One region of the Streptomyces sp. 12E genome, then DNA from elsewhere that is predicted to be linked to it. Evidence: riboswitches for the same ligand, from Rfam matches in the RefSeq annotation. Region 1 holds a riboswitch; each other region holds the start of a gene.
The links. Region 1 has a riboswitch for cobalamin ahead of ACZ8ZB_RS28135 (ABC transporter substrate-binding protein). Riboswitches for the same ligand answer to the same signal wherever they lie in the genome.
Positions count from the first base shown of each region.

Region 2: another riboswitch for cobalamin. It lies ahead of ACZ8ZB_RS07970 (cobalamin biosynthesis protein); the one in region 1 lies ahead of ACZ8ZB_RS28135 (ABC transporter substrate-binding protein).
Region 3: another riboswitch for cobalamin. It lies ahead of ACZ8ZB_RS22745 (ribonucleoside-diphosphate reductase subunit alpha); the one in region 1 lies ahead of ACZ8ZB_RS28135 (ABC transporter substrate-binding protein).

Region 1 covers NZ_JBVNCJ010000001.1:6,125,356-6,135,722, forward strand. The annotation lists gene ACZ8ZB_RS28110 (SWIM zinc finger family protein) at 1-708, shown strand, start outside; gene ACZ8ZB_RS28115 (ArsR/SmtB family transcription factor) at 722-1,087, opposite strand; gene ACZ8ZB_RS28120 (roadblock/LC7 domain-containing protein) at 1,305-1,679, opposite strand; gene ACZ8ZB_RS28125 (ABC transporter ATP-binding protein) at 2,023-2,808, opposite strand; gene ACZ8ZB_RS28130 (FecCD family ABC transporter permease) at 2,805-3,920, opposite strand; gene ACZ8ZB_RS28135 (ABC transporter substrate-binding protein) at 3,917-4,942, opposite strand; cobalamin riboswitch at 4,971-5,148, opposite strand; gene ACZ8ZB_RS28140 (class I SAM-dependent methyltransferase) at 5,202-5,951, opposite strand; gene ACZ8ZB_RS28145 (MFS transporter) at 5,920-7,188, opposite strand; gene ACZ8ZB_RS28150 (ATP-grasp domain-containing protein) at 7,181-8,422, opposite strand; gene ACZ8ZB_RS28155 (cysteine synthase family protein) at 8,419-9,441, opposite strand; gene ACZ8ZB_RS28160 (GHMP family kinase ATP-binding protein) at 9,438-10,346, opposite strand.
Region 2 covers NZ_JBVNCJ010000001.1:1,679,197-1,689,563, forward strand. The annotation lists gene ACZ8ZB_RS07935 (helix-turn-helix domain-containing protein) at 1-66, opposite strand, end outside; gene ACZ8ZB_RS07940 (ABC-F family ATP-binding cassette domain-containing protein) at 422-2,020, opposite strand; gene ACZ8ZB_RS07945 (hypothetical protein) at 2,404-3,867, opposite strand; gene ACZ8ZB_RS07950 (alpha/beta hydrolase) at 4,037-5,164, opposite strand; gene ACZ8ZB_RS07955 (class II aldolase/adducin family protein) at 5,311-6,021, opposite strand; gene ACZ8ZB_RS07960 (inorganic phosphate transporter) at 6,184-7,437, shown strand; gene ACZ8ZB_RS07965 (hypothetical protein) at 7,478-7,699, shown strand; cobalamin riboswitch at 7,854-7,991, shown strand; gene ACZ8ZB_RS07970 (cobalamin biosynthesis protein) at 8,113-9,054, shown strand; gene ACZ8ZB_RS07975 (cobyric acid synthase) at 9,051-10,367, shown strand, end outside.
Region 3 covers NZ_JBVNCJ010000001.1:4,877,967-4,888,333, forward strand. The annotation lists gene ACZ8ZB_RS22740 (ribonucleotide-diphosphate reductase subunit beta) at 1-217, opposite strand, end outside; gene ACZ8ZB_RS22745 (ribonucleoside-diphosphate reductase subunit alpha) at 217-2,577, opposite strand; cobalamin riboswitch at 2,701-2,877, opposite strand; gene ACZ8ZB_RS22750 (GNAT family N-acetyltransferase) at 2,890-3,396, opposite strand; gene mctP (monocarboxylate uptake permease MctP) at 3,470-5,098, opposite strand; gene ACZ8ZB_RS22760 (DUF3311 domain-containing protein) at 5,095-5,361, opposite strand; gene ACZ8ZB_RS22765 (GntR family transcriptional regulator) at 5,581-6,345, opposite strand; gene nagB (glucosamine-6-phosphate deaminase) at 6,504-7,289, opposite strand; gene ACZ8ZB_RS22775 (sensor histidine kinase) at 7,807-9,273, shown strand; gene ACZ8ZB_RS22780 (WhiB family transcriptional regulator) at 9,412-9,669, opposite strand; gene ACZ8ZB_RS22785 (diacylglycerol/lipid kinase family protein) at 9,990-10,367, opposite strand, start outside.

The DNA of each region.
Region 1 (10,367 bases):
TCCCGGCTCAGCGCCGCCCGCGCGGCCCGCGCCGCCCAGGACAAGGAACCGGAACCCCTGCCCGGCCTCCGGGCGGCCGAGGTCCTCGCCCGACGGGACCGCGCCCTCCCCCCGCTCCCGGCCCCGCTGCCCCCGCCGCCGCACCCCGAGCAGCCGCCCGCGTACCCCGCGTCCCCGGGCGGACCGGACCCGTTCGCGCTGGACCAGCTGGCCACCGACGCCGCCGCCCGCGCACACGCCCTGCTCACCACAGGCCGCGACCCGGTCGGCCGGCTCACCCTCTGGCAGGACGCGGTGCGGCTCGCCGCCGTCCGCCCCGGCTCCGGTCTGACCGGGGCGACGCGCGCGCTGTACTCCTCCCTCGCCAGAGCGGCCGGCCGCACCCCCGCCGAGCTGGCGCGCGCGGTCGCCGCCTGGCGTCAGGGCGGGCCGGCGGGCCTCGCCGTCCTCGAGGAGCCCTGGGACCCGCCGGCCGGCCGCTTCGACCGCGCCCGCCCGCTCCTCCTCGCCGCCGACCTCCCCGCCTTCCGCCCCTGGCGCAACCACCTGACCCACCCCCGGGGCCACGTCCAGCTCCGCCTCGGCCGCGACCACCTCTGGTACGCCTACGAGTCCGAGCCGGGCCACGACGACTGGTGGCCCCGCGGCACCCCCGACCCGGACCCCGTGGGCGCTCTGACCGGTCTGGACGCGCCGGGCGACCTGTGACGGCCCCGGGGCCTCAGCCCCGCCCGCTCCGGGGCGCCGGCGGCAAGGGCGCGTCGCTCTGCCGGAGTTCGGCCAGGAGCTCGCTCTGCCCGGCCAGCAGTTCGGTGAGGATTCGGCGGGCCGCGCGGAGCAGTTCGGCGACGTCGCCACCGGCGAGGGCGTACCGGACGGTGGATCCCTCCCGGACCGAGACGACGATGCCGGACCTCCTGAGCACGGCCAGTTGCTGCGAGAGGCTGGACGGCTCGATGTCGATGTCGGCGAGCAGGTCCCGCACCGGCACGGGCCCGTGCTGCAGCAGCTCCAGGACCCTGATGCGCACAGGGTGTCCCAGCATGCGGAAGAACTCCGCCTTGGCCTGGTAGAGGGGGACTCGCATGGGCGCGCACTCCCTGCCGCGTCGGGGATGTTCTCCACCGTGCGGCGACGCCCCGCGAACGCGCCGCCGCACGATGTGCCGTCTTTCCGGACCGGCCCTTCCGCGCCGGTCCTTCTCGCCCGGCGCGGCGCGCATCCGCGGATGGGGATCATGTCGATGTGGTGACTTGAAGAATTCTTCACATCGTGGGCGCGCGTCGGCCGGGACCCGGAGGCGTTCAGACTTCCAGCTGTTGCTCGGTCCGCTTGAGCTGGTGGCGGGCCATCGCCAGGTTCGACCGTGACTTGTCGAGCACGAGGTACAGGAACAGACCGTTGCCGCTGCGGCCGGTGACCAGCCGGATGAGGTGGTACTGGCTGTCGAGGGTGATGAGGATGTCCTCGATCTGGCTGGTCAGCCCCAGCAGTTCCATGGTGCGCACCTTGGCCCGGATGACGTCCGTGTTGCCGGCGGCCGCGACGGTCAGGTCCAGGTCCTTGCCCCCGCCCAGCGTCCCCAGGGCCATGCCGCTGGAGTAGTCGACGAGGGCCGCTCCGAGGGCCCCTTCGACGACGGTCATGACTTCCTTCAACGACACTTCCACAGTTGCCATGGACGTCTCCCTCTTCGGTCTTCTCGTGGGTTGCGTCGGCCTGCACGGGGCGGCGCCTCCCGCCCTGGCCGGTGGTGGCACCGTAGGCAGGCGGCACCGGCCCGGGAGGACGTGTTTTCCGGTATGACCATCCGACGATCGAAGGTGTGCGTCATGAACTGCCCTGTGATCGTGAGCGGTTCGCAAAGCTTCGCTCCCGCGGCATCGCGATCTCTCCCGGACGGCCGGCCCGACGACCACCGGGCGGGAGCCACCCGGAGGCCGGGGTCCCCGACCGCCTTTTCCGGGCCCGCGCCCGCTCATGCCCAGGCGGCGCGGGCGGGCAGGGGCACGGGCGGGCCCTTCAGCCGCGTGGTTCCCCGGGGAGGAACGTCACCTGCGGGGCGCCCGTGCGCGGATGGGTGGCGACTTCCGCCGCCACTCCGTAGACCTCGGCCAGAAGCTGCGGGGTGAGGATCTCGGCGGGCGGGCCGGAGGCGGTGACTTCGCCGTCGTGCAGGACGTAGAGGCGGTCGCAGTAGTAGGCGGCCAGGTTGAGGTCGTGCAGGGCGAGCAGCACGGTGGCGGGCAGGCGGCGCAGGGCGGCGAGCACGGACAGCTGGTGGCGGATGTCGAGGTGGTTGGTGGGTTCGTCGAGGACGAGGAGGGTGGGCTGCTGGGCGAGGGCGCGCGCGATGAGGACGCGCTGGCGCTCGCCGCCGGAGAGCCGGTCGAAGGGGCGGTCGGCCAGGTGGACGGCGTCGGCCGCCAGGAGCGCGGAGTCGATGATCTCGGCGTCCTCGGCGGTGTCGCCGGCGAGGAGCCGTTTGTGCGGGGTGCGGCCCATGGCGACGACCTCGCGGACGGCGAGGTCGAAGTCGGCCGCCGAGTCCTGGACCACCGCCGCCACGGTGCGGGCCAGTCGCCGCACCGGCAGCGCCCAGGCGTCGTCCCCGTCGACGCGTACCCGGCCGGTGTCGGGGCGCAGGACGCGGTAGACGGTGCGCAGGAGGCTGGACTTGCCGCTGCCGTTGGGGCCGACGAGCCCGATGGTCTCGCCCGGGCGGGCGGTCAGGGAGACGTCGTGCACCAGGCGGCGGGCTCCGGCGGTGAGCGTGACGCCGTCGACGCTCAGTTCGGTCGCGGTCATGCCGCTCCTCGGTCGGTGCCGCGCCGGGCGTCCCGGCGCATCAGCCATAGGAAGAACGGCCCGCCGCACAGGGCCGTGAGCACGCCGACGGGTATCTCCGTCGGCGCGGCGACCGTCCGTGCGGCGATGTCGGCCCAGACGAGGAAGACCGCTCCGCCGAGTGCCGCCGTCGGCAGGACCCGGCGGTGGTCGCCGCCGACGAACAGGCGCACGATGTGGGGCGTCATCAGGCCGACGAAGCCGATCGGTCCGGCCGCCGCGACCAGCACGCCCGTGACGAGGGAGAGCAGCACGAACAGCCGGGCGCGGAACCGGGCCACGTCCAGCCCCATCGTGGTGGCCGCCTCCTCGCCGGCCAGCAGCAGGTTGAGGTTGCGGGCCTGCGCCATGAGGACGCCGACACCGAGCAGCAGGACCGTGCTCGGCAGCCACAGGGTGCCCCAGCCGACCCCGCCGAGGCCGCCGAGGGTCCAGGCGAGGACCGCGCGGGCCTCGTTGCCCCGGCCGGTGGTGAGCAGCAGCAGGTCGAGGACCGCGGTGAGCACCGCCGCGACCGCCACCCCGGACAGCACCAGCCGCGCCGAGGTGATGCGTCCGCCGGTGCGGGCGGTGGCGTACACGAGCAGGAGCGCGCCCAGGGCGCCCAGGAAGGCGGCCGCCGGCAGGGAGGCCGGCCCGAAGAGGGCGACCCCGAACACGATCACGGAGACCGCGCCGAGCGACGCCCCCGAGGAGACGCCGAGCAGGTACGGCTCGGCGAGCGGGTTGCGCACCAGGGCCTGCAGCGCGGTGCCGATCACCGCCAGGCCGGCGCCGGTGACCGCACCGAGCAGCACCCGCGGCGCCCGTACGTCCACCACGATGGTCTCCCGGGCCCGCGACCAGTCCGGATCCTGCCAGTCGGCGCCCAGCGCGTGCGTCACGATGCCCCACACCTGGCCGGGCGGCACCTGGACGGAGCCGATCGCGAGGCCCGCCGTGGCGGAGACGACGAGCAGGGCGGTGAGGACGAGCAGCGTGACGGCCGACCTCGTACGGCCCGCTCCCGGCTCGTCGGCCTTCCGCCGTGGAACCGCCCGCTCGGTGGAGGAGTCGGTGGCGGCCCGGGTCACCGGAAGCTCTCGGGGTGCAGTCCGCGGGCCAGGTCCTCGACCGCGTAGGCCGAGCGGATGCCGACCAGGGTGGCGGTCAGCGGCAGGACGACGAACCGCTTGTTCCTGACGGCGGGCACGTCGGCGAGCGCGGGCTGGGAGAGCAGGAACTTCTTCTTCTCCTCCACGCTTCCGGCGCCGGCGTAGTCGTAGACGGCGATGACCTCGGGCCTGCGCTCGACGACCTGCTCCCAGGAGACGTCGCCGAAGACGTCGTCGAGGTCGGCGAAGACGTTCTCGCCGCCGGCCAGCCGGATCAGCTCGGTGCCCAGGCTCTTGCCGCCCGCGGTGAAGGCGCTCTTGTCACCGCTGTCGTAGACGAAGACGGACACCCCGGGCTCGCCCCCGACCTTGCCGGCGGCCTTGCCGACGCGGCCCTCGAGGTCGGCGACCAGCTCGTCGGCCCGGTCCGGGACACCGAAGATCCTGCCGATGGTGCGGATCTCGTCGTAGGTGTCCTTCATCGTCACCCGCTTCTCGCCGCAGTACTCGCGGTTGAGGTAGGTGTCGATGCCTGCGTCGGCGAACGCCTTGCGGGAGCGGCCCTCGTTCTCGGCGAAGGCGCTGCCGTAGCCTCCGTAGACGAGGTCCGGCTCGGCGTCCAGGACCTTCTCGAAGGACGGCTCCCTCTCCGCCAGCTCGGGGATCGCCTCGTAGTCCTTCTTCAGCTCGGGCAGGACGGCGGAGTCGGGGAAGGCCGTGCCGACCATGCGGTCCTTCAGACCGAGCGCGAGCATGAGCTCCGCCGGGTGCTGGTGGATGGTGACCACCCGCGCCGGCGGCTCGTCGTACGTCGTCCTCACGCCGCAGTTGTCGACGGTGACCGGGAAGCCCTCGGGCACGGCCGCGGTGGCCTTCGCGTCCCCGCCGCTCCCGTCGGACGAACCGCAGCCGGTGGTCAGCAGCACTGACGAAAGAGCCACGGCAGCGGCCGTGGCACGAAGGAACCCGTGCGTGCGGGCAGGGGTGAACAGCTGGGACACGTGAAGCCTCCTGGAGTCCGCGCTCCTCGGATCGGGCCCGCGACGGACCAGTGTCCTGACTCCCGGATCGACGTTCCCTCCGCCTTCCCGCGCGGTGCGCAGTGGCGTGTCGGAGGGGCGCTCCCCGGTCACAGTGGCGGGACCGTGCCGGATTCACACCGGCTTCCTGTCTCCCGTCGCGGCGATGACCAGGTGATCCTACGTTTGCTCGAGCCGATGGCCAAAGGGCGCGCGGACCCGGCCGCACGCCCCGCCTTCCTCACGCTTCGCGGACCGCCCGAAGGACGAGCCGCTCGGCACTCTCGTCGTAGGGGCGCCCGTCGAACCCGCCGAAGACCTCCACGTGGCCGAACCCCGCCTCCTCGACCATCCGCCGCAGCTCCACCGCGCTGTACACGAACCACGTCAAGGTGGCCCGCGTCACCCGCTCACCCCGGACCAGCACCCACTCGCTGCGCAGCCGCGCCCACTCGTCCAGCACGGTGTCGGTCTGCACCATCAGGTCGTCGCCCCGCCGCACCACCTTGGGCGGGGTGACCCTGCGGGCCAGGAGCTCCTTCCCGGCGAGGTCCAGGACGAGCGTGCCGCCGGGAGCCAGGCAGGTGTGCATGGTGCGCAGCACGCGCGCGTTGTCCGCGGGATCCTCGAAGTACCCGAAGGAGGTGAACATGTTGAGGACGACGTCGAAGCCGCCCGGTGCCTCGTACTCGCGGGCGTCGGCCCGTACGTAGGTCACCTCGGCACCGGCGTCGGCCGTCCGCTTGTGTGCCCGGTCCAGCATGGCCGGGCTCAGGTCCACTCCGGTCACGCGGTGACCGCGGCGGGCGAGCGGCACGGTGAACACCCCCGGCCCGCAGCACAGGTCCAGCACGCGCGACCCCTGCGGGAAGGCCAGCAGGGGAGAGGTGTCCAGCAATTCCTCGGCCTGCTCGTGGCGCTGCTCGGAGAAGAGGAAGTCGTGGAACTCGGTCCAGAAGTCATCGTCCTGGAATCCGCCCGTCCGTGTCATCGCGCGTCAGTGCTCCTTCATGGTCGCCGTCGGGGACAGGGCGCTGCGCCGTGTGACGGCGCAGCGTGAGCAGCAGAGGGGGAAGCAGCAGACACTGGGCGGCTGCCAGCAGCCAGAACCAGCCGGTGTGCCCGGCCCGTTCGCCGAGGCCGTACAACTGCCCGCCCAGCACGCCGCTCGCGCAGGCGCCCAGGCCCGCGGCCAGCCGCTGCTGGCCGAAGACCACGGCGTCGGAGCGGGGGCTGCGGCGCAGCGCCTCCAGGTCGTTCTTGAGGAACAGCACGATGTCGCCCAGCGTGATCAGCGCCCCGCCCGCCAGCAGTGCCGTCCGGGTACCGGCCGCCAGCACGGCCAGGCCCGCCGCCAGCCCCGTGAAGCCGACCGCGAGGGCGAGGGCGTACGGCATGCGCCGGATCAGGCCGGACGCGAGTGGCTGTACGACGATGACCAGCGTGAAGCAGAGCAGCAGCACCACGCTGTAGAACGCGCTGGAGGCGCGCTCGACGGCGTACACCGCCAGGAAGTGCTGGAAGTGGAAGTAGAGGTAGAAGGCGAGCGCGTTGGCGGCGAACGGCAGGAGTGCCACGCCGGCCAGGAGCCCCGAGGGGGCAGTGTCCTCCGGCCCGGCGGGGTGCTCCGTGGTTGTCCCTGGCAGTCGTGCGTGTCCCGCCGTGATCGCGAGGAACAGCGTCGTCACGGCCGCGAACAGCCAGCCGGGTGACGAGAGGACGAACGGCCCGGCGATCAGCGGGCCCACGGCCATGCCCGCGTTGAGTGCCGCGTTGCCCGCCGACAGGAACGCCGGGCGGCGCTCGTCGTCGACGCCGTGCACCAGGTACGCCTTGTTCGCGGGCAGGTAGAGCGCGGCACCGCAGCACGTCAGGACCAGCGCCCAGACCGCGAGGGTCGGCCAGCGCAGGGCCAGCAGGAGTCCGGCGAAACCGACGGTGCGCACGACGAGTGCCCACAGCATCGTGCGGCGCAGTCCGATCCGGTCCGCGAGGGCTCCGCCGACGATGCCGCCGGAGAACTGCACGAGCGATGCCACGGCCAGGACGACGCCGACCGTGCCGAGCCCCATCCCGAGCCGTTCGTGCAGGAACACCGACATGAACGGCAGGACCATGAAGCTGCCGAGCGGAATGAGGAACGAGCTGAGCAGGAGGAACCGCAGCGGGCCGGTGAGCGGAAACAGCGAGGCCCGCAGACCAGGTCCCCGAGTGGTGCGCTCACCCACCGGGCGCCTCCCGGCCGGCCGGGTCGGTGAGTACCCGCAGGGCGCCCGCGGCGGCCACCGCGCGGTGGGTGGCGAGTTCGGCGGTCTCCGCCTCGGCGTACACGATGCCCGCGTAGCCGCGGCTGTCGCCGAGGTGCTCGATGAGGTCGCCGGTCTGCTTGACCGGGTACCAGGCGGGCGTTCCCGGCATGTCGGTGAGCCGGTCGAGCCCGGCGACCCCGGCGAACACGCCGGGCGCGGCCGGATAGCCCAGAACGAAGGCGACGGCCGGACCACCGGGCAGGTCCGCATCCATGAGACGAGGGCGGCGGCCGAGCGCGGCCTCGATCATCGCCTCGTACATGTTGACGCCGAGCGCCCGGCACATGCCCTCCCCGACCAGCGCGCCCCCGATCCGGGGATTGACCTCCACCACCTCCGGGCCGTCGGCGGTCAGCACGAACTCCACGTGCGAGAACCGGTCGGTGTAGCCGACGGCGGCGAGCACCCGGTCGAGCCAGCGCTCCAGCGATGTCCGCTGCGGGCCCGGAAAAGCGACGGGAAAGGCGGTGATCTCCTCCCGGAAGTGCGGCTCCGGTGACATGAGCCGACTGGAGACGCCCAGCAGCCGGGTGCGGCCGTCCCAGGTGAGCGTCTCGGCGCTGTACACCGGGCCGCTGAAATAGGGCTCGGCGAACAACCGTCCTTTCAGGTCCCGACCGGACGCCTCCGCCAGCGCCGCGTCGAGTTCGCCCTCGTCCCGGACCAGCCACACGTTCTGGCTTCCGGTGCCCGCCGTGTCCTTGAGCACGAGCGGCAGTCCCGCCTCCTTGAGCAGCAGTCCGCGTGCCTCGCGGTCCGGCTCGGCGTTCTCGACGGCCCTTCCGCGGGTGAGACCCGCGTCGTGCAGTCTGTTGCGTACGGCGGCCTTGTCCCGGGTCAGTCGCAGGACGGCTGGATCGAGACCGGGCAGGCCGAGGCGTTCGGTGAGGGCGGCGCCGGTGAGAGTCCAGGTGTCGGTGGAACTGATCAGGCCGCGCAGCCCCGGGGTGCGCCGGAGCAGATCGGCGGTTCGTTCCACGTCGAAGGTGTCGGTCACGACGACGTCGAGGGCGCCGGCGGGCAGCCGGTCCAGTTCGTAGGCGTAGTAGGCGGGGGCCCGGGTGAGGAGCAGCAGGCGCTCGCCGAGCCGGTCGGCGGCGCGGACCAGACGGCCGAGGCCGAAGGTCAGTGACTCCAGGCAGGCCACGGTCATGCCGCCTGCTCCTTCCAGCGGGCCGGACGGGGAGTGCGTTGCCACGTCATCCTCGACCAGGGCATGGCCATCTCCTCCGGAGTGCGGACCTCGAGGGGTTTCAGCGCGGCCGGGTCCAGGGCCTCGGCGTGCCGGGCGAACACGCGCTCCACGTAACGGTGTCCGGTGTCGGCCCCTACCACCAGGTGCAGTCGGTCGGGGTGACGGCGGGCCTCGTACGTCGCCGTCAGGTAGCCGGCGCCGGTGGACAGCCCGGCGAACACCGCGTGTTCGCGCAGCAGGGCGACCGCGCCGGACATGGCGTGGGTGAAGTCCAGCCAGTGCACGGTGTCGTAGAGGTGGTGGCGGACGTTGTCGAAGACGATCGACGAGCCGATGCCGGCGATGATCGCCTCGGGATCGTGATGGTCCTGGCTGCCGAAGGTGACGCTGCCGAAGGGCTGGACGCCGACCAGGCGCACCGAGGGGTCCGCAACGCGCAGGTGTTCCACGATGCCGCCGGTCGAAGCTCCGGAACCCACCCCGCCGACGACGGTCAGCGGTACGGCCGGGAACTCCGCCGCGATCCGGTCGGCGACCTCTCGGTAGCCGAGGTAGTGGACGTCGTCGTGGTACTGGCGCATCCAGTGGTGGCCAGGGCGCTCGGCGAGTATCTCGCGCACCCGCCGCACCCTCAGTTCCTGGTCGAGCTTGAGGTTCCGCGACGGTCTGACCTGTTCCACCGTGGCGCCGAGGATCTCCAGTTGAGCGAGGGTGGTGGCGTCGACGGTGGTGGACGCGACGATGTGGCACCGCATGCCGTACCGGTGGCAGGCCAGGGCGAGGGCGTAGGCGTAGATGCCGCTGGAGCTGTCGATCAGGGTCTGTCCCGGACGGACCGTGCCCCGCTCCAGCAGACGACGGACGGCGGCCAGAGCCGAGTAGATCTTCATCGACTCGAACCGCAGCAGGACCAGGCCGTCGGTGAGCCGGACGAGGTCCGGGACTTTGAGGGCGTCGGCGATGTGGGGGTGGATCACCCGTAGCCTCCTTGGGCGAAGGTGCACTGGTGGCCGAGCGAGTGGAAGAACGCGGAGAGTTCGGACTTGACCTCGGCCCGTGGGCGTGAGGCGAAGAGATAGCCGGCCAGGCAGCCGGTGTGGGCGACGAAGACGCCGTCGGCGCCGAACCGCTCACGATGGGCCTGCAGGCTGCCGAAGGTCGCCTTGGGCAGCACCTCCTGGGACAACGCGGCGCTGGTCGTCGCGGCGCGGGCGACGGCGCCCGGGTCGCCCGAGTCGAAGCCCTTCAGCAGATCGGTCAGGCACCGCTGGTACTCCTCGCCGCGGCGCCGGTAGTGGTCCAGCAGCAGGGGAGTGACGGCGGCGGTGTCCACCGTGCCGGGTTCCGTGACGAAGGCGGCGTGGAAGCCGATGTCCGGGCCCAGTCGCCGTACCACCCGGTGCCGGCCGCTGAGGTACAGGGCGAACTCGTCGAGGAAGACGCTGTCGGCGCGCTCGATGCCCGCCAGGACGCCGAGGACCACGTCCGTGTCGTACGGCAGGGAGAAGACGCGGAACAGGCAGCGCAGCGTCGCCACGATGTCCGCCGTGGAACTGGCCATCCCCACGCCCACCGGCAGTTCGGAGTGGGTGTGCCAGTCGCCCGGTGGCAGGGTGAGGCCGTAGTGGTCGAGGAAGAGCCGAACCGCTGTCGCCGACTTCTCACCCAGTGCCGGCGGACGCGGCGAGCCGACCGTCGTCCTCGGTGTGAAGTACACCCAGGAGTGACGGTCCACGGGAAAGGACACCACCGCGATCTCAGGATCGGTGCCCGCTCGCAACGGGCCCTGGTACAGCTCGCCCAGAGTGCCGTGGCAGACACCGGACACCGTGCCGCCGGACACGCCCGGTTCCTGGAGGACACCCGCGACGGGTCCGGGCATGGTCGGCCCCGGTCCGTCGGA
Region 2 (10,367 bases), 4.4 Mb from region 1:
GTCTGCCGCGAGCTTGTCGCGCGCGGCGCCGGTCACCCGGCTGCCCTTCTTCAGAGTCTCGGCCACCCGTGCCTCCTCATGGGAAGTGCGCTCTGGTCTCCTCATGATCACCCCTCCCGGCCCTCATGGCCACCCATTCGGCAAGGTCGATGAGACAAGGTTGTGACGACGGGAGCGCGTCCCCACATTCGGAATTGAATATTCCGCAGGGTGCGGGCAGCGCCTCCACACCGGTTCTTCCGTGAAGTACCAGGTCAGAAAGGCACGACGGCCGAGCCCCGGTTCACCGAGGGCTCGGCCGCGAAATCCGTGTAGGACACACCTCGGGATGAGGAGATCTCACACGAATGACGGATCACCGATGGGCCGAATGATCCATACGCAGTGGATCACGCTTTCGATCAACCCCGGTTGACGTCTCTCAGGCGAGGGCGACCAGGTCCGCGTAGTCGGCGCCCCACAGGTCCTCGACGCCGTCCGGCAGCAGGATGATCCGCTCCGGCTGGAGCGCCTCGACGGCGCCCTCGTCGTGCGTGACGAGGACGACCGCGCCCTTGTACGTGCGCAGCGCCCCGAGGATCTCCTCACGGCTGGCCGGGTCGAGGTTGTTGGTCGGCTCGTCGAGGAGCAGCACGTTGGCCGAGGAGACCACGAGGGTCGCGAGCGCGAGACGGGTCTTCTCGCCGCCGGAGAGGACACCGGCCGGCTTGTCGACGTCGTCGCCGGAGAACAGGAAGGAGCCGAGCGTCTTGCGGATCTCGACGAGGTCGAGGTCGGGCGCAGCGGAGCGCATGTTCTCCAGGACCGTGCGCTCCGGGTCGAGGGTCTCGTGCTCCTGCGCGTAGTAGCCGAGCTTGAGGCCGTGGCCCTCGACGACCCGGCCGGTGTCGGGCTTCTCGACGCCGCCGAGGAGGCGGAGCAGGGTGGTCTTGCCCGCGCCGTTGAGGCCGAGGATGACCACGCGGGAGCCCTTGTCGATGGCCAGGTCGACGTCGGTGAAGATCTCCAGCGAGCCGTAGGACTTCGACAGTCCCTCGGCCATGAGCGGGGTCTTGCCGCACGGGGACGGCTCCGGGAAGCGCAGCTTGGCGACCTTGTCGGACTTCCGCTCGGCCTCCAGGCCGGCCAGCAGCTTGTCCGCCCGGCGGGCCATGTTCTGCGCGGCGACGGTCTTGGTGGCCTTGGCGCGCATCTTGTCGGCCTGCGCGTGCAGTGCGGACGCCTTCTTCTCGGCGTTCTGCCGCTCGCGCCTGCGGCGCTTCTCGTCCGCCTCGCGCTGCTGCTGGTAGAGCTTCCAGCCCATGTTGTAGACGTCGATGGTGGCGCGGTTGGCGTCCAGGTAGAAGACCTTGTTGACGACCGTCTCGACCAGGTCGACGTCGTGGGAGATCACGATGAAGCCGCCGCGGTAGGTCTTGAGGTAGTCGCGCAGCCAGGCGATCGAGTCGGCGTCGAGGTGGTTGGTCGGCTCGTCGAGCAGCAGGGTGTCCGCGTCGGAGAACAGGATCCTGGCGAGCTCGACACGGCGGCGCTGGCCGCCGGAGAGGGTGTGCAGGGGCTGGCCGAGCACGCGGTCGGGCAGGTTCAGCGCGGCGGCGATGGTGGCGGCCTCGGCCTCGGCGGCGTAGCCGCCCTTGGTGAGGAACTCGGTCTCCTGGCGCTCGTACTGCTTGAGCGCCTTCTCGCGGGTGGCGCCCTGGCCGCCTGCGATGCGCTGCTCGTTCTCGCGCATCTTGCGGATCAGCACGTCGAGGCCGCGGGCGGAGAGGATGCGGTCGCGGGCGAGGACGTCGAGGTCGCCGGTACGGGGGTCCTGGGGCAGGTAGCCGACCTCGCCGGAGCGGGTGACGGTGCCGCCGGCGGGGATGCCCTGGCCGGCGAGGACCTTGGTGAGGGTGGTCTTGCCGGCGCCGTTGCGGCCGACGAGGCCGATGCGGTCGCCCTTGGCGATGCGGAAGGTGGCGCTTTCGATGAGGACGCGGGCACCGGCGCGCAGCTCGATGCCGGAGGCGGAGATCACGGACAGACTCCTGGGCGGGTGTGGGGTGGCGGTGGGCGGCTGAGGACGTTCCCGCCGTCTAATGCGCGAGGAGAATGGCCATGCGAGCCATTCTAACGGGGCCGTGCAACCGCTTTTCCTGGGCGCGGGCGCCGCCCGGCCGGCGCGGGGCGACGGCGTGGTGCCGCCGGACGCGGCGGGGCGCCCGAGCGGCGACGGGACGAAGGGCGCGGGTCCGGCCGGGGCACCCGCCCTCGTGGGCGGCGCCGGCGGACACCACCGGGGAGAGGCGGACCGGGACCACGGCTCCCGCGACCGCACGGACCGTGGCCCCGGCGGCATCCGGGCTCCGGCGCGTGCCCGCCCGGGACGGAACCCGCGCCCCGCTCCGGGCCGGACCCCGGTCAGCCGCCGGTGTGCACCTGGAAGGCGGCCCGGCGGACCGCCTTGGCCAGAGCCGGGTCGGGGTGGGCGGCGGCCAGGGCGACCAGGACCTGGACGGTGCGCGGGTGGCCGACGGCGCGTACCTCGTCGAGCAGTGCGGGGACGGTCGGCTGGACCGCGGACTCCAGGTGGCGGACCAGCAGCGGGGCCTCGCCGTGGTCGGCGACGGCGGCCGCGGTGTCCACCCACAGCCAGGTGGCCTCCTCACGGGTGAGGACCTCGTGGGCCTCCTCGGGGTCGGCGCCGTCGTGCTCGGCGAGCCACAGCAGGGCGTACGGCCGCAGCGTCGGCTCGTCGAGCACGGTGCGGACCTCGGGCTCGGCGGGGGCGCCGACCACGCGCAGCGCCTCGAAGGCGAGGCCGCGCAGCAGGGCGTCCTCGCCCCGGGCGGCGTCGATCAGCTCCGTGACGGCGCTGCCGACCGGCCGGGCGGCGAGCCAGGCGCGGTACTCGGCGCGGGCCGCGTTGGGGCGCAGCCGGGCGCAGCCGCGCAGCATGTCCTCGGCGCCCTGCTCGATGTTCCCGGCGGGGCTCTGCGCGGCGACGCAGATCTGCTCCAGCTTGACCCACACCGCCCAGCTGCCGAGCGGGGTGAGCGTGGCCTGCCCGTCGCCGTAGGTGAGGGCGCCGACGGAGGCGAGGGCGCGCAGCGCCCAGTCGAGCAACGGCTCGAGCGGGGCGTCGGCGGCGGGCGCGGCGCTCGCGGGCCGGGGCCGCTGGAGCGGCACCTTGGGTCTGAGTTCCCGGGGGAGCCCGGACCCCGGCTGGGCGAGGTCGGACTGCTGGACGTAGTCGACCTCGCAGCGCTCCGTGCGGAGTTCGGTCACCCGCTGCTGGAGGAGGTCGAGGAGCTGGGGCACGGGGACCGGGCCGGCGGAGAGCTGGAGGAAGGAGAGGACCTGCGGCATGGCCGTGACGACCTCGGCGACGGCGGCGGCCTCGTACTCCTCGGGTTCCGGGTGGGCCAGCGACCAGGCGTCGCAGAGGGCGACCCAGCCGCGCAGCACGGCGCTGTCGTCGCGGTCCCAGGCGCGCAGCCGCCAGCCCGGGCGGGCGCTGTCGCCGTGCACCTCGATGAGGCCGGCCAGGCGGGCGGTGTCCCAGTCGGCACGGACCTGAGCGGGGGTCAGGCCCAGGGAGCGGGCCGCCCGTTCGGCGGTCGCGTCGGAGAGGGTGGCCTTGCCGTCGGCGGTGGCGCTGTCCCCGCCGGGGCCGAGGGCGGCGTCGGCCCAGCGGGCGACGCGGGCCGCGGCGGCCAGAACGGAACGCGCCATTCTGGCCAGCTCCGCCGGGGCCGGTGTGCCCTCCGGGGGGCGTGGCGCGGGGCGGCGCGAGCGGCGCCGGTTCACCGCCGTGGGGGCGGCGGCCAGGGGTCGCGGGCGGACGAGTCGGAGCCTGGAGTCGCGCGGGATACGGGACGTCACGGGTGCAGTCTTCCTGGTGACGGTCCGAAAACCCAAACGGAATGCCGACGGGGACGCCGGGACGGCTCGTGCCTCGGCTCCGGACGCGGTCGGAGGGAGGGGTTCAGGCCACTGGTACGGCCGTAAACGGAATCCTCGGCACCGGCTGTCCTGAGCCCTCTCCGCACGGTCACATCAGGGGGGTGAGGAAGCGCCGCAGCGCCTCTTCGTAGGCCTGCGGGTCGGCGTTCCACATCGCGCCGTGGGAGGCGCCCCTGACGGTGTGCAGGGTGATGGTGTTCGGGTGGTCGGCGGCGAGGCGGCGGGAGAACCGCCAGGGCGCCACCGTGTCGTCGGGGCCGTGGAAGATCTGCGTGGGGACCGCGATCCGGTCCAGGTGGACGGCGCCGGGCCTGCGGTCGCCGTACAGGCCCGTGCGTCCCTGGGCGGCGCGGACCGCGAGCGGCAGCAGCGCGCCCGGGGTGTGCCGGGCCGTGGCGAGGGCGCGCAGGGTCGCCTCCCAGCTGAGCACCGGGGAGTCGAGGACGAGGCCGGCGACGCGGGCGCGCACCTCGGAGCGGGCGGCGGCGCGCAGCGCCATGGTCGCGCCGGTGGACCAGCCGTACAGGACGACCTGCCGGGCGCCGGAGTCCACGGCGTGGTGGAGCGCCGCGTCGAGGTCGCGCCACTCGGTCTCGCCGAGGTGGTTGAGGCCGTCCGGGGAGCGCGGCGCGCCGGGGTCGCCCCGGTAGGCGGGGGCGAGCACCGGGAAGCGGTGGCGGTGCAGGAACTCCATGAGGTTCATGGTGTGTTCCCGGGTGGCGCCGAGGCCGTGGACGGCGATCACCCAGGTGTCCCGGGCGCCCGGGACGAACCATGCGGGCAGGGGGCCGAGTTCGCCGGGGAGGTCGAGGTCGGTGTGGTCCAGGCCGAGGGCGCTTCCCGGGTCGCCGACGTACACGTTCGGGGTGAGCCGGGCGCGGTCGCCGGGTTCCGGGGCGCCGTACGTGACGCGTTCGAGGCGGCGCACGACGGTGTCGGCGGAGTCCGGGGCGCCGGGCAGGACGGGGCCGACGACCGCGTGGAAGCCGTCACCGGTGAGACCGTGGCGTCCGGGCCGCAGTGTGGCGAGATCCCTGGTGAGGGCCACCTGGCCGGCGGCGGTGGAGTGGACGGTGAGTCCGGGGTCGGTGGGCAGGGGGCCGCCCGGGGACGTCCTGAGCGCGGCGTCGCTGGCGTACCGGCCGACGGCCACCGCGGCGGCGCCGGCGCCTATCACGGCGGTGACGGCAGCGGCCGTCGCTCTGACAGTGCGCACGTTCTCCAGTGTCATGTCGGAACGTGTACCCGGCCAGTGGGGGCGGTCACCGGCGGAGGGTTCGGGGCGGGTCGTCCCGCCCCGCCGCCCCTTCCCGCCCCTGGGGGCCGTGCCCCCGGACCCCTTCGGCCCTGCGGGCCGCGCCCTCAGGCGCCGGACGGGCCGGACCGCTGCCCGTACCCCCGCAGCCGCTCCCCCGCCTCCGCCACCTGCGCCGGGGTCAGCAGGTGCGGGGACAGGCCCGGGACGGAGGAGGCGGTCAGCCAGAGGCGGCACATCCATTCCAGCTGGGCCGTGCGGTCGTAGGCCTGGGCGAGGGTCGCGCCGTGGGCGACGGTGCCGTGGTTCCGCAGGAGGCAACCGGTGCGGCCGTCGAGGGCGCGGAGCATGTTCTCGGCCAGTTCGTCCGTGCCGTACGTCGCGTAGCGGGCGACCCGGACGGGCCCGCCGAGTGCCGCCGCCATGTAGTGGATCAGCGGCAGCTCGTCGACGAGCGTGGAGACCGCCGTCGCGTGCACGGCGTGCGTGTGCACGACGGCGCGCGCGCCGGTCGTGCGGTACACCGCGAGATGCACGGGCAGCTCGCTGGTGGGGACGAGCGAGCCGAGGACCTGCCGGCCGGCGAGGTCGACGCCCGTCACGTCGTCCGGCGTCAGCCGGTCGTACGGCACCCCCGACGGCGTGACCAGGACGGTCCCGCCGATCCGCACCGAGACGTTGCCGGAGGTGCCGACGACGAGTCCGTCGGCGACGGTCCGGCGCGCGGTCCCGACGAGTTCCGTCCAGGCGCGCGCCTCCTCCTCGCTCATGTCCCGGGCGTCCCCCGCCTCCCGCACGTCCCCTCGCCGTTCAGCCATGCCGTGATCCTGCCAGGCGGCCCCCCGTCACCGCGGCACCGCCATCCGGCGGAGCGCCCACCCCCTCTTACGGTCACCACGATGCCCGTTCCAGTTCATCTTCCGTTCACCCTGGTTACCTACATTCGACCAGCCAATGACCTCGAACGATTGCCTGGGTAAATGGAAAGCTTCTCGCTGATCCTCGCGATTGTGGTGGTAACCGCACTCGCGTTCGATTTCACGAACGGTTTCCACGACACCGCGAACGCGATGGCAACGACCATTTCGACCGGTGCGATGAGGCCCAAGGCTGCGGTGGCCATGTCCGCCGTCCTGAACCTCGTCGGTGCTTTTCTCTCGGTGGAGGTCGCCAACACGATCTCCAAAGGACTCGTCGACGAGTCCGGCATCCGTCCCGAGGTCATCTTCGCCGCCTTGGTCGGCGCGATCCTCTGGAACCTCCTGACCTGGCTGGTCGGTCTGCCGTCCAGCTCCTCGCACGCCCTCATGGGCGGTCTGATCGGCGCCACCGTCGCCTCCGCCGGCCTCGGCGCGGTGCACGGCGACGTGCTGGTCACCAAGGTCCTGATCCCCGCGATCGCCGCCCCGCTGGTGGCCGGACTCGCCGCGATGTTCGCGACCCGGCTGACCTACCGCCTGGGACGGGGGGCCGACAGCAAGGCCTCCGAGAAGGGCTACCGCGCCGGGCAGATCGCCTCCGCGGGCCTGGTCTCCCTGGCCCACGGCACCAACGACGCCCAGAAGACGATGGGCATCATCACCCTCGCCCTGGTCGCCGGCGGCGCCGTCGCCCCCGACTCCGACCCGCCGCTGTGGGTCATCCTCTCCGCGGGCATCGCCATCGCGCTCGGCACCTACCTCGGCGGCTGGCGCATCATCCGCACCATGGGCAAGGGCCTGACCGACCTCCAGCCGCAGCAGGGCTTCGCCGCCCAGACCAGCGCCGCGACGGTCATCCTGGCCTCCTCGCACCTCGGCTTCTCCCTCTCCACCACGCATTCCGTTTCCGGTTCCGTGATGGGCGCGGGCCTGGGCCGCAAGGGCGGTGTCGTCCGCTGGTCGACGGCCACCCGGATGTTCGTCGCCTGGGGCCTGACGCTGCCCGCGGCGGCCCTGGTCGCGGCGCTCGCCGAGTGGATCTGCGGCTTCGGCAGCTGGGGCACCGCCCTCGTGGCCGTCTTCCTGGTCGCCTCCAGCGCGGCGATCTGGAAGATCTCCCGGCGCGAGGTCGTCGACCACACCAACGTCAACGACCACGAGGCACCGGAGGCGGAGCCGTCCGGCGTGGTGACGCAGGCGATGGCCGCGGTGACCCCGCCCCCGGCGGGCACCGTGCCCGACGACCTCTCGGCCACCATCCCGGCGCCGGCGCCCGCCGATCCGGCGGCCCCGTCGGCCACGACCACCGTCTGACCGCGGCCCGGCAGATCCGGTACGAAGGAAGAAGAGCACCGTGAAGATCGACTGGGCGGCCCTCGGCTCCGTCTTCGGCGTCAGCCTCGTGGTCACCGTGGCCCTGGTGGGCCTGTTCACCCTCGGCATCAACGGCCTGTCCCGCCGCGAGCGGTCCGCCGCCCAGGGCCGGTCCGCGGCCCTGGCGGTCAGCGGCGCCTACGCCTGCTTCGCGGCGTGCGCGGCGGCGGTGGGATACGGCATCTACCTGATCATGGCCTGATCACAGGCCGCACCCGTCCGGGCGGGCGGTGCGGGAGCCCCGGCTCCCGCACCGCCCGCCCGCGTGTACGCGTCCCCGCCCGGGGTTCACCCGCCGGAGCCCCTCTGTGGGCCTCAGCACACTTCAGCCTCGCAGGTCAACGGCAAGTTGACGGCTCTTCCGGGACCGTGGTGGACTGCCTCAGCCACTACGGCGGCAGGAGAGGAAGCCGGTGCGATTCCGGCGCGGTCCCGCCACTGTCACCGGGGTGAACACCCCGGGAGCCAGGAACTCTCACCGCCGGTCTCGTCGAACCAGGGCGCGGACACCCTGAGTGAGGACATAACGCCATGCGCGGCTGCCTGCCGAGGTCGATCAGCGACACCCCGCCCCGCTTCGGGGCCGCTCCCTCCGGTTCCGTCACCGGCTGACCCATGGGTGCCGATCGCGTGTTCGCGTACGGCGCCGCCGCCGGCCTCCTCGGCGACCTGCTGCTCGGCGATCCCCGCCGGGGACATCCGGTCGCCGCTTTCGGGCGGGCCGCGGCTGCCGTGGAACGGGTGCTGTGGCGGGACGACCGGGGCCGGGGCGCGGTGCACACCGCCGTGTGCGTCGGCGGGGCCGTCGCGCTGGGGAGCCTGGCCGCACGCCTCGTGCGCTCCTCCCCCGCCGCCTCCGTCGCCCTGACCGGTGTCGCCACCTGGGCCGTCGTCGGCGGGACCTCGCTGGCCCGGGAGGCCCGCACCATCGGACGGGCGCTGGAGGCCGGGGACGTCGAGGCGGCCCGGGCACGGCTGCCGCACCTGTGCGGCCGGGACCCGCAGGCCCTGGACGCCGACGGGATCGCCCGCGCGGTGGTCGAGTCCGTCGCCGAGAACACCTCCGACGCCGTGGTGGGCGCGCTGGTGTGGGGCGCCGTCGCCGGGGTGCCGGGACTGCTCGGGTTCCGGGCCGTCAACACGCTGGACGCGATGGTCGGCCACAAGTCCCCCCGTTACCGCCGCTACGGCTGGGCCTCCGCCCGCCTCGACGACGTCGCCGGGTGGCCGGGGGCGCGGCTGACCGCCGTGCTCGCCGCGCTCGCGGGGCCGGATCCGCGCGGGGCCGTGCGGGCGTGGCGCGCGGACGCGGCGAAGCACCCGAGCCCCAACGCCGGGCCCGTCGAGGCGTCCTTCGCGGGCGCGCTCGGCGTACGGCTCGGCGGGACCCTCTCCTACGGCGGGCGGGTCGAACACCGGCCCGTCCTGGGCGGCGGCGGGCGTGCCGTGGCCGTGTCCGACATCGACCGGGCGGTACGGCTCTCACGACGGGTCGGCTGGCTCGCGCTCGGGGCCGGCGTCGCCGTACGGAGCGTCATGAAGGGACGTGCGTCATGAGCGGTGGAGGGCTGCTGGTCGCCGGGACCACCTCGGACGCCGGCAAGAGCGTGGTGACCGCCGGGATCTGCCGGTGGCTGGTGCGACGCGGCGTGAAGGTCGCGCCGTTCAAGGCGCAGAACATGTCGCTGAACTCGTTCGTGACGCGGGAGGGCGCCGAGATCGGGCGGGCACAGGCCATGCAGGCCCAGGCCTGCCGGATCGAGCCGACCGCGCTGATGAACCCGGTGCTGCTCAAGCCGGGCGGCGAGCGGTCCAGCCAGGTGGTGCTGCTGGGCAGGCCGGTCGGCGAGATGAGCGCGCGCGGCTACCACGGCGGGCGGCAGCAACGGCTCCTCGGCACGGTGCTGGACTGTCTGGAGCGGTTGCGGGGCACGTATGACGCGGTGATCTGTGAGGGGGCCGGCAGCCCGGCCGAGATCAATCTGCGGCGCACCGACATCGTGAACATGGGGATCGCCCGGAACGCCGGGCTGCCGGTCCTCGTGGTCGGCGACATCGACCGGGGCGGCGTCTTCGCCTCCTTCTTCGGCACCGTCGCACTGCTCTCCCCCGAGGACCAGGAGCTGGTCGCCGGGTTCCTGGTGAACAAGTTCCGGGGTGATGTGTCGCTCCTGGAACCCGGTCTCGACATGCTGCACGGTCTGACCGGGCGGCGGACGTACGGCGTGCTGCCGTTCCGGCACGGGCTCGGCATCGACGAGGAGGACGGACTGAGGGTGTCGCTGCGCGGCGCCGTGCGGGAGTCCGCGGTGGCCGCGCCGGTCGGTGAGGACGTGCTGCGGGTCGCCGTGTGCGCGGTGCCGCTGATGTCCAACTTCACGGACGTGGACGCGCTCGCCGCCGAACCGGGTGTCGTGGTGCGGTTCGTGGACCGGCCCGAGGAGCTCGCCGACGCCGACCTCGTGGTCGTACCGGGCACCCGCGGGACCGTGCGGGCGCTGCGGTGGCTGCGGGAGCGCGGGCTGGCGGACGCGCTGAGGCGGCGGGCGGCCGAGGGACGGCCCGTGCTGGGGATCTGCGGGGGCTTCCAGATCCTCGGCGAACACATCGAGGACGAGGTCGAGAGCCGCGCGGGGCACGTCGACGGGCTCGGCGTCCTGCCCGTGCGGGTGCGGTTCGCCCGCGAGAAGACGCTCACCCGGCCCGCCGGCCGGGCCCTCGGGGAACCCGTCGAGGGGTACGAGATCCATCACGGGGTCGCCGAAGTCCTCGGAGGCGAAGCCTTCCTGGACGGCTGCCGGGTCGGGCAGACCTGGGGAACGCACTGGCACGGCTCGCTGGAGTCGGACGGTTTCCGGCGGGCCTTCCTG
Region 3 (10,367 bases), 1.2 Mb from region 1:
CGCCGGTCGCGAAGAACGCGACCAGCCGGCCGATCAGGTGCTGCTCCTCGGGGCTGAGCTTCGCCAGGTCGGCCACGTCCGAGTGGAGGTCCACCTCCTCCACGTGCCAGGTGTTCTTGATGGCGTCCCGGTAGCGCTCGTAGAAGTCGGGGTAGCGCATGGGGCGCAGGGTCAGCTCGAAGCCCGGGTCGAGCAGGTTCTTGGTTTCGCTGGTCATCACTGGCAGGCCTCGCAGGACTCGGGGTTTTCCAGGGAGCAGGCGACGGCATCGGGGTCGGCCGCCTGCCGGACGGGGACGGTGGTCCGGGCCGCCGCGCGGGCGATCCGGGTCGCCGGGCGGGAGCGCAGGTAGTACGTGGTCTTCAGGCCCTGTCTCCAGGCGTACGCGTACATCGAGGAGAGCTTGCCGATGGTCGGCGTCTCCAGGAACAGGTTCAGCGACTGGGCCTGGTCGAGGTACGGAGTGCGGGCGGCGGCCATGTCGATCAGACCGCGCTGCGGGATCTCCCAGGCGGTGCGGTACAGCCGCCGCACGTCCTCGGGGATCCACGCGAGGCCCTGCACGGAGCCGTTGGCTTCGCGCAGTGCCTCACGGGTGCGGGCGTCCCACACGCCGAGCCGCTTCAGGTCGTCCACCAGGTACGAGTTGACCTGGAGGAACTCGCCGGACAGCGTCTCGCGCTTGAACAGGTTGGACACCTGCGGCTCGATGCACTCGTACACGCCCGCGATCGACGCGATGGTGGCGGTGGGCGCGACCGCGAGGAGCAGCGAGTTGCGCATCCCGACGGAGGCGATCCGCGTGCGCAGCGCCGCCCAGCGCTCCGGCCAGGTGAGCTCGACGTCGTAGTGGTCGGGGTGCAGCACGCCCCGGGCGGTACGGGTCCTCTCCCAGGCCGGGAACGGGCCGCAGCGCTCGGCGAGGTCGGCGGAGGTCTCGTACGCGGCGAGCATGATCCGCTCGGCGATCCTCGTGGACAGGGCCTTCGCCTCCGGGGAGTCGAAGGGCAGCCGCAGCTTGAAGAAGACGTCCTGCAGGCCCATGACGCCGAGACCGACGGGGCGCCACTTGGCGTTGGAACGGCCCGCCTGCTCGGTCGGGTAGAAGTTGATGTCGACGACCCGGTCGAGGAACGTCACGGCCGTGCGCACCGTCTCGTCGAGGCGCTCCCAGTCGACGTCCCCGTCCGCCACGAAGGCGCCGAGGTTGACCGACCCCAGGTTGCAGACCGCCGTCTCCCCGTCGTCGGTGACCTCCAGGATCTCGGTGCACAGGTTCGAGGAGTGGATGACGTGACCCGGCTCGGCCGTCTGGTTCGCCGTGCGGTTGGCGGCGTCCTTGAAGGTCATCCAGCCGTTGCCGGTCTGCGCGAGGGTGCGCATCATGCGGCCGTACAGCTCGCGGGCCGGGAGGGTCTTCTTCGCCAGGCCCGCCGCCTCGGCGGCCCGGTACGCAGCGTCGAACTCCTCGCCCCACAGGTCGACCAGTCCGGGCACGTCCGCCGGGGAGAACAGCGACCACCGCCCGTCGGCGTCCACCCGGCGCATGAACTCGTCCGGCACCCAGTGCGCGAGGTTCAGGTTGTGCGTGCGGCGGGCGTCCTCGCCGGTGTTGTCGCGCAGCTCCAGGAACTCCTCGATGTCGGAGTGCCAGGTCTCCAGGTAGACCGCCGCCGCCCCCTTGCGCCGCCCGCCCTGGTTCACGGCGGCGACCGAGGCGTCGAGCGTCTTCAGGAACGGGACGATGCCGTTGGAGTGCCCGTTGGTGCCGCGGATCAGCGAACCCCGGGCGCGGACGCGGGAGTAGGACAGGCCGATGCCGCCGGCGTGCTTGGAGAGGCGGGCGACCTGGTGGTAGCGGTCGTAGATCGAGTCCAGCTCGTCCTTGGGGGAGTCGAGGAGGTAGCAGGACGACATCTGCGGGTGCCGCGTGCCGGAGTTGAACAACGTGGGGGAGGAGGGCAGGTAGTCCAGACGACTCATCAGCCCGTAGAGCGCGGTGACCTCGTCCAGGGAGCGCGCGCTGTCGTCCTCGGCGAGTCCGGCGGCGACCCGCAGCAGGAAGTGCTGGGGCGTCTCGACGACCTTGCGGGTGACCGGGTGCCGCAGCAGGTAGCGGCTGTGCAGGGTGCGCAGGCCGAAGTAACCGAAGCGGTCGTCGGCCCCGGGGTCGATCAGCGCGTCCAGGCGGACGGCGTGCAGCCGGACGAACCCGGCGGTCCGGTCGGCGATCAGGCCCTCGCGGTGCCCGGTCGCGACCGACTCGGTGAACGAGGTGACGCCCTGTGAGGCGGCCTCGGCGCGGATGGAGACGGTGAGCAGCCGGGCGGCGAGCCGGGAGTAGGCCGGGTCCTCGGAGATGAGCCCGGCCGCCGCCTCGGTGGCCAGCTCCCGCAGCTCCGCCGCGTCGGCGGAGGCGGACCGGCCGCGCAGCGCGGCGGCGGCGACCCGGCCGGGGTCGGCGTCCGGCAGGTCGGCGGTCAGCTCGGTCAGGGTCCGCAGCAGCGCGGCACCGGGGCCGCCGCTCTCCTCGGTCACGTCGGTCGCTGAGGCCGGATCGGCTGGCGCGATGGTCACGTGGGGCTCTCCCTCGCTCGGCACGGGGCCTCGAGGAGGGCAGGGGGCAGCACACGAGCGCACACGGCGTCGCGTCCACCGGCCCATTCCGCGAGGCCCGGACGTCCAGGCACCCGGACCGGACGGCCGGGCGCACTGTCGGCAGGTCCTCGGACTGACGCCCGTGCGCGCACCTCGGCGAGGGCGGGCATGGGTACACCGTTGCGGGACAGTTCCGGATTCACACCGGATTCCCCTGCGACGACAGCGAGCATGAGCATACATCTTGTGTCAGGCGCCGCCGACAACCCCATATGTTGTGTCGCGGAGGTGTCAGAGCGTCAACTCGTAAGCGAGGAGGGTGATGTCGTCCAGCTCCGGCAGGGGGTTCCAGTCGCGCTCCGGGGAGCGGGTGAAACCGAGCCGCTCGTAGACGCGGTGGGCGGCACGCATGGTGCGCTGGGTCGACAGCACGACCCGTCCGCACCCCTCGACGGCCCGCGCCCGGTCCACACAGGCGCGCACCAGGGCCTCCCCGGCGCCCCGCCCCCGCCCCGCACGGGCGACCGCGAGCATCCGGATCTCCGCCTCGCCCGGCCGCGCCATGTCGGCCATCGGGCCGGGACCCGGCACGAAGGTCACTCCGCCCAGCACCGTCCCGTTCGCCACGGCGACCAGCACCTCGGCGGCGGCCGCCCGCTTCCCCACGTCCCGCAGCTCCCCGAGGTAGGGGTCGCTCCCCCCGAAGTCCAGCAGTCCGTCCAGCAGATAGGCCTGGGCGGTGATCTCACCGAGCTCTTCGTGCTCGCCGGGTTCCACCGGCCGGATGACGATGTCCATGAGCGGAGTGTGCCGGACGGGTACGACGACGGGCCGCCGGTTTTCCCGGCGGCCCGTCGTCGTACCCGTCGCGTCAGTGGGCGCTGCCCGCCGTGGCCGGCGGAAGCTCCGCCTGGACGCCGGGGTCGCCCGCGTCCGCCGTGTAGTCCTCCGGCTTGGTCCGGTCGACGCCCTCGGGCGCCTTGAGGGCCCGCATGACGAAGGTCAGCACGACCGTGACCAGGACGTTGAGCACGAACGCGGTGAGGCCGATGTAACCGATCTCGCCGATGCCCGGGATCTCCTTCGACGACCCGCCGAAGTGCTTCTGCGTCGGCGAGGCCACCCCGTACGCGGCGACCGTGCCGTAGACCATGCCGACCGCCCAGCCGCCGATCAGCGCCCAGCGGTGGAACCAGCGGGTGAACAGACCGCCCACCAGCGCCGGGAAGGTCTGCAGGATCCAGATGCCGCCCAGCAGCTGGAAGTTGATGGCGACCGTCTTGTCCATGGTCAGGACGAAGGCCAGCGCGCCCACCTTCACCAGCAGGGACACGGTCTTGGAGACCTGGGTCTCCTGCTTCGGTGTCGCGTCCGGCTTGATGAAGTCCTTGTAGATGTTGCGGGTGAAGAGGTTCGCCGCCGCGATCGACATGATCGCCGCCGGCACCAGCGCGCCGATGCCGATCGCCGCGAAGGCCACGCCCGCGAACCAGTCGGGGAACATGTTCTCGAACAGCTGCGGGATCGCCAGCTGGCCGTTGCTGACGTTGACCCCGGCCGCGATCGCCATGAAGCCGAGCAGCGCCAGCAGGCCCAGCATCAGGGAGTACAGCGGCAGGATCGTGGTGTTGCGGCGGATCACCTCACGGCTGCGCGAGGACAGCGTCGCGGTGATCGAGTGCGGGTACATGAACAGCGCGAGCGCCGAGCCGAGCGCCAGCGTGGCGTACGTCCACTGGCCCGCCTCGCCCGGTACCAGCGCCCCGCGCGGGGCGCCCGTGGCCGGGTTGGTCTGGCTGTACGCCTCGCTCGCGGAGGCGAAGATCTCGTCGAAGCCGCCCAGCTTGATCGGGATGTAGATGATCGCCACCGCGATCACGAGGTAGATCAGCGTGTCCTTGACGAACGCGATCAGCGCGGGCGCCCGCAGACCCGAGGAGTACGTGTACGCCGCCAGCACACCGAAGGCGATCAGCAGCGGCAGGTCCTTGACGAACCAGTTGGTGTCCTCGCCGCCGCCGACGCCCATCACGTCCAGCACGGCCTGGATGCCGACCAGTTGGAGCGCGATGTACGGCATCGTGGCCAGGATGCCGGTGACCGCGACGGCCAGCGACAGCCCCTTGGAGTCGAACCGGCCGCACACGAAGTCGGACGTCGTCACATAGCCGTGCCGGTGCGACACCGACCACAGCCGGGGCAGGAAGGTGAAGATCAGCGGGTACACCAGGATCGTGTACGGCACCGCGAAGAAGCCGGCCGCGCCCGCCGCGTAGATCGCCGCTGGCACGGCCACGAAGGTGTACGCGGTGTACAGGTCGCCGCCGAGCAGGAACCAGGTGACCCAGGTCCCGAAGGACCGCCCGCCCAGTCCCCACTCGTCGAGGCTGTGCTCGTTCTCGGCCTTGCGCCAGCGTGCGGCCATGAATCCCATGGCCGTGACCAGCACGAAGAAGAAGATGAAGACGGCGAGTGCCACGCCGTTCACGCCGTCGTTCACTTCGACGCACCGCCCTTCGAGGCCGAGCGGGCGCGCTGGTCACGCTGCCAGAGCTTGTACGCGACCATCGTCAGCGCGGTGGAGAGGAGCACCCACAGCATCTGATACCAGTAGAAGAACGGAATGCCGATGACGACGGGGTCGGTCTTGGCGTACGAACCGACCCACAGCATGGCCACGAACGGTGCGACGAGACAGAGGGCGATGACGACGCGGACGGGCGTCACCACCTGCCCTCCTCTGGTTTCTGGGGTTTGTGACATCAGACGGCTCCCGTCCCCTCACTGATCACCGGCGGTGGTGCGCAGGGAAATCTAGGTCAGGGTGCGGTGCGGCCGTAACCCCTCGTCGGCGGAGCGGTGCCCGACAAGCGGCCCGACCGAGGGGCGGCAGCGGCGAAAACCTCGCCGACCGCCCGTTTCACCGGGGTTCGCGGGGCGCTTCAAAGGCGGCTCGGCCCCCCGGCACGGGAGCCGTCGGCGTCACTCCTGCGGGCGCTTCAGACGGGCGACGAACTTGTACCGGTCGCCCCGGTACACCGACCGCACCCACTCCACCGGCTGTCCGCCGCGGTCCCGCGAGTGCCGGGACAGCATCAGCATCGGCAGGCCGACGTCAGTGCCGAGCAGACCGGCCTCGCGCGGGGTGGCCAGGGACGTCTCGATGGTCTCCTCGGCCTCCGCGAGATGGACGTCGTACACCTCGGCGAGGGCGGTGTAGAGGGAGGTGTACTTCGTCAGGCTGCGGCGCAGCGCGGGGAAACGCTTGGCGCTCAGATGGGTGGTCTCGATGGCCATCGGCTCGCCGTTGGCCATGCGCAGCCGCTCGATGCGCAGCACCCGCCCGCCGGCCGTGATGTCGAGCAGCCCGGCGAGCCGGTCGTCGGCGGTGATGTAGCCGAGGTCCAGCAGCTGCGAGGTGGGCTCCAGACCCTGGGCGCGCATGTCCTCGGTGTACGACGTGAGCTGGAGCGCCTGGGAGACCTTGGGCTTCGCGACGAAGGTGCCCTTGCCCTGGATGCGCTCGAGGCGCCCCTCGACCACCAGCTCCTGGAGCGCCTGGCGCACGGTGGTGCGGGAGGTGTCGAACTCCGCCGCCAGGGTGCGCTCGGGTGGGACCGGCGTGCCGGGCGGCGCCGTCTCGGTCATGTCGAGCAGGTGCTTCTTCAGCCGGTAGTACTTGGGCACACGCGCCGTACGGACCGTGGTCCCACCCGCGTTCTCCGCACTGCTGACGTCGGTGCTCATGCTCTGCCTTCCCGGCTTCGAGTGCCGAAACGACCGACATCACCGTCGGCCACGGCTGACATCGTGGCACGGCTCGGGGCGGGGGTGCGCCCCGCACGCTCCGTGATCCCCTTTGTATACCCCTGGGACGAGGGATGGTCCAGACCACGGAGGGGCGCTCAGATGCCCTGCCAGTCCGGCTTGTTCGCGTAGGTGTGGCGGAAGTAGTCGGCGAGCTTCAGCTTGGCGGCGGCGGCCTCGTCGACGACCACCGTGGCGTGCGGGTGCAGCTGCAGCGCGGACGCCGGGCACACCGCCGCCACCGGCCCCTCGACGGTCGCGGCGACCGCGTCCGCCTTGCCCTCGCCGGTGGCCAGCAGGACCAGGTGCCGGGCCTCCAGGATGGTGCCGATGCCCTGGGTGATGACGTGGTGCGGGACCTGGTCGACGTCGCCGCCGAAGAAGCGGGCGTTGTCCACCCGGGTCTGCTCGGTCAGCGTCTTGATCCGGGTGCGGGAGGCGAGCGAGGAGCACGGTTCGTTGAACCCGATGTGCCCGTCCGTGCCGATCCCGAGCAGCTGGAGGTCCACGCCGCCGGCCCCGGCCAGCTCCTTGTCGTACGCCTCGCAGGCGGCCTGCACGTCCTCGGCCGTGCCGTCGGGGCCCATGAAGGCGTCCATGCCGATGCCGAGCGGCTCCAGCACCTCGCGCCGCAGCACCGAGCGGTAGGACTCGGGGTGGTCGGCGGACAGTCCCACGTACTCGTCGAGCTGGGCGATCCGGGCCCGGGAGGCGTCCACGCCACCGGAGCGCACCCTGGCCGCCAGTGCCTCGTAGACGGGCAGCGGCGTCGAGCCGGTGGCCACGCCCAGCAGGGCGTCGGGCTTGCGCCGCAGGAGCTGCGCCATGGCCTCGGCGACGAGCTCGCCGCCCGCCTTGGCGTCCGCAACGATGACAACTTCCACGGTGGGCCTGCCGATCTTGAGGAGGACTCGACTGGGACCGGACCCGTCAGCACGGGTCCGTGCGGTGGTGCAATGTGGTTTAGACCAATCTCAATCTAACAGAGCGGGTGCGGGGGCCGCGCGCCGAAATCGACCCCGCCGACCGGTCCCACGCGGGAACCCCACGGGTTAGGCTGCATGACGGAAGCCCGCGGGTCCGGGCCGGCGGCAACCCGCCGACCAGGAACCGAAGAACGGCGTCCGACGCATTTACAGGGACAGTGGTCTAGTCCACAATGCGTAGCAAGGCACGACAAGCCTGCCTTCCCCGCACAGGAAGGCGGAACCGAGGAACCGGAGCTCTCTGCCCTGACTGCCCCGGCTCCTCGTCCCTCGGCCGACCGGGACCGCACACCCCACGGCCGATGTTGCTCCGGGCTGCGGTGCCGGGAGGGTTGAGGGTCCCTCCCAGGCGCCGCGGCCCGCGGGTGTTTCAGGCCCCCGCGGACCGCCGGGTACGCTCGCTGACGTGCCCTCCATGAACGAACTCGTACGCCAGCACACCGCCCTCGACGACACCGATCTCGAGTGGCTCCATCTGCTGGTCTCGGAGTGGCAGCTGCTCTCCGACCTCTCCTTCGCCGACCTGGTCCTGTGGGTCCCCACCCGCGACGGCACCCGCTACGTCTCCGTCGCCCAGATGCGGCCCAACACCGGCCCGACCTCGTACCAGGACGACATGGTCGGCCACCTCGTCCCGCGCGGACGCCGTCCCATGCTGGACGCGGCCCTGGACGAGGGCCGGATCGTGCGCGAGGGGGACCCGGAGTGGCGCGAGGAGGTTCCCGTACGGGTCGAGTCCATCCCCGTGCGGCGTGAGGGGCGCGTCCTCGGGGTCATCGCGCGCAACACCAACCTGCTCACCGTGCGCACCCCGAGCCGGCTGGAGCTCACCTACCTCCAGAGCGCCTCGGACCTCGCGCAGATGATCGCGGCCGGATCCTTCCCGTTCGCGAACCAGCAGCTCGAGATGGACGCCTCGCCCCGCGTCGGCGACGGGCTGATCCGGCTCGACGCCGACGGCATCGTCCAGTACGCCTCCCCGAACGCCCTGTCCGCGTACCACCGCATGGGTCTCGCCGCCGACCTGGTGGGCCATCACCTCGGGCAGACCACCGCCGAACTGGCCCCCTCCCGTGGGCCGGTGGACGAGGCGCTGGCCAAGGTCGCCAGCGGCTGGGCCCCGCGCGAGTTCGAGATCGAGGCGAACGACGGGGTGATCCAGTTCCGGGCCATCCCGCTCAAGCCGAAGGGGACGCGCATCGGTTCGCTGGTGCTGCTCCGTGACGTCACGGAGCTCCGCCGCCGCGAACGCGAGTTGATCACCAAGGACGCGACCATCCGGGAGATCCACCACCGGGTGAAGAACAACCTCCAGACGGTGGCGGCGCTGCTGCGCCTGCAGGCACGGCGCATCGGGTCCGAGCGGGGACGCGCGGCGCTGGAGGAGGCGGTCCGCCGGGTGGGCTCCATCGCGATCGTGCACGAGACGCTGTCCCAGAACCTGGACGAGCGGGTGGAGTTCGACGAGATCGCCGACCGCGTCCTCGCGATGGTCGCCGAGATCTCCCCGGGCAAGGTCACCGGCCGGCGCACGGGCCGCTTCGGCATACTCGACGCGGAGGTCGCCACACCGCTGTCGATGGTGCTGACCGAGGTGCTGCAGAACGCCCTGGAGCACGGCTTCCGCGAGGGCGAGACCGGCACCGTGGAGGTGTCGGCGGTCCGCGGCGGCACCACGAAGGAGACCCGCCTGCTGGTCACCGTGCAGGACGACGGCGTGGGTCTGCCCGAGGGATTCGACCCGCACACCGCGGGCAACCTCGGCCTGCAGATCGTACGGACCCTGGTGGAGGGCGAGTTGGGCGGCACCTTCGACATGGTGCCGGCCCCGGAGCGGGGGACCAGGGTGATCCTGGACATCCCGGTGCAGTCGGACAAGTAGCGGGCGCGGACGGCACAAAGCCCCGGACCGCTGAATGCGGCCGGGGCTCATGCTCAACTGCGCGCTGCGGCTCGGGGGCGGGAGATGCGTACGCGCCGTACGCGCCGCCAAGCTCAGGCTGTCAGCAGGGGTGGGTTGTCAGGCGGAGGCCTGACGGGCCCGGTTGCGGGCGGCACGGCGCTTCATCGCGCGACGCTCGTCCTCGCTGAGACCACCCCAGACGCCGCTGTCCTGACCGGACTCGAGCGCCCACTGCAGGCAGCTCTCGATCACCGGGCAGCGACGGCAGACGGCCTTGGCTTCCTCGATCTGCAGCAGCGCAGGACCGGTGTTGCCGATGGGGAAGAAGAGCTCGGGGTCTTCCTCGCGGCAAACGGCGTTGTGACGCCAGTCCATGGCTGCTACCTCTCCTGGGTATGTACTGCGATTGCTTGTGAATGTGAACGCTTTCACGAATCCCTCGACAAGGGAAGGGCCGACCGCCGGGTTTCCCGGCGTTGGGTCCTTGGATTTGAAGAGGGGTTCCGGTGATCTGTGGAGGCCGGTGTTGCGGGCCGTCCCGATCGCCAAGAAGAGACTCGCAAACCTCGGCGGCGGATACAACCCCTTCCGGAAAGTTTTTTTTGATTCTTCGGTGTCGACTAGGTCACAGCCGTACTTCCATGGGGTGGATCCTGGTCTAAACGTTCGACTGAAAGGACTTTGGCCCTTTCTGCTCACACAATCACACGCAGTGCACGGCGTACGCCTGTGAACGTCACGCTGGTTCGCAGTCCCAGGTGGTCACCGTCCATCTGAAGGGGCAGCGGCACCTTCGAATGCAAGGTGAAGCGTGTCAGATCGTGCCGGGAGACGGCGTGCCTGCCGCGAGGTCCGCTCTCCGGGGACGAAGTGAGCAACTGGGTGCCATACCGGGCAACCGCGGCGGTGGACAGCCGCCTCAGACCGAAGAGATCGAGCGCGGTATCGAACGAGGCTTTAGGTGACGCGTAGATCGGGCGATTGCCGAGAAACGTCCACGGCGAGGTGTTCGAGACTATGGAGAGCACCAGATCGGTGACCGGCTCCTCACCGGGGTGCTCCAGGGTGATCAC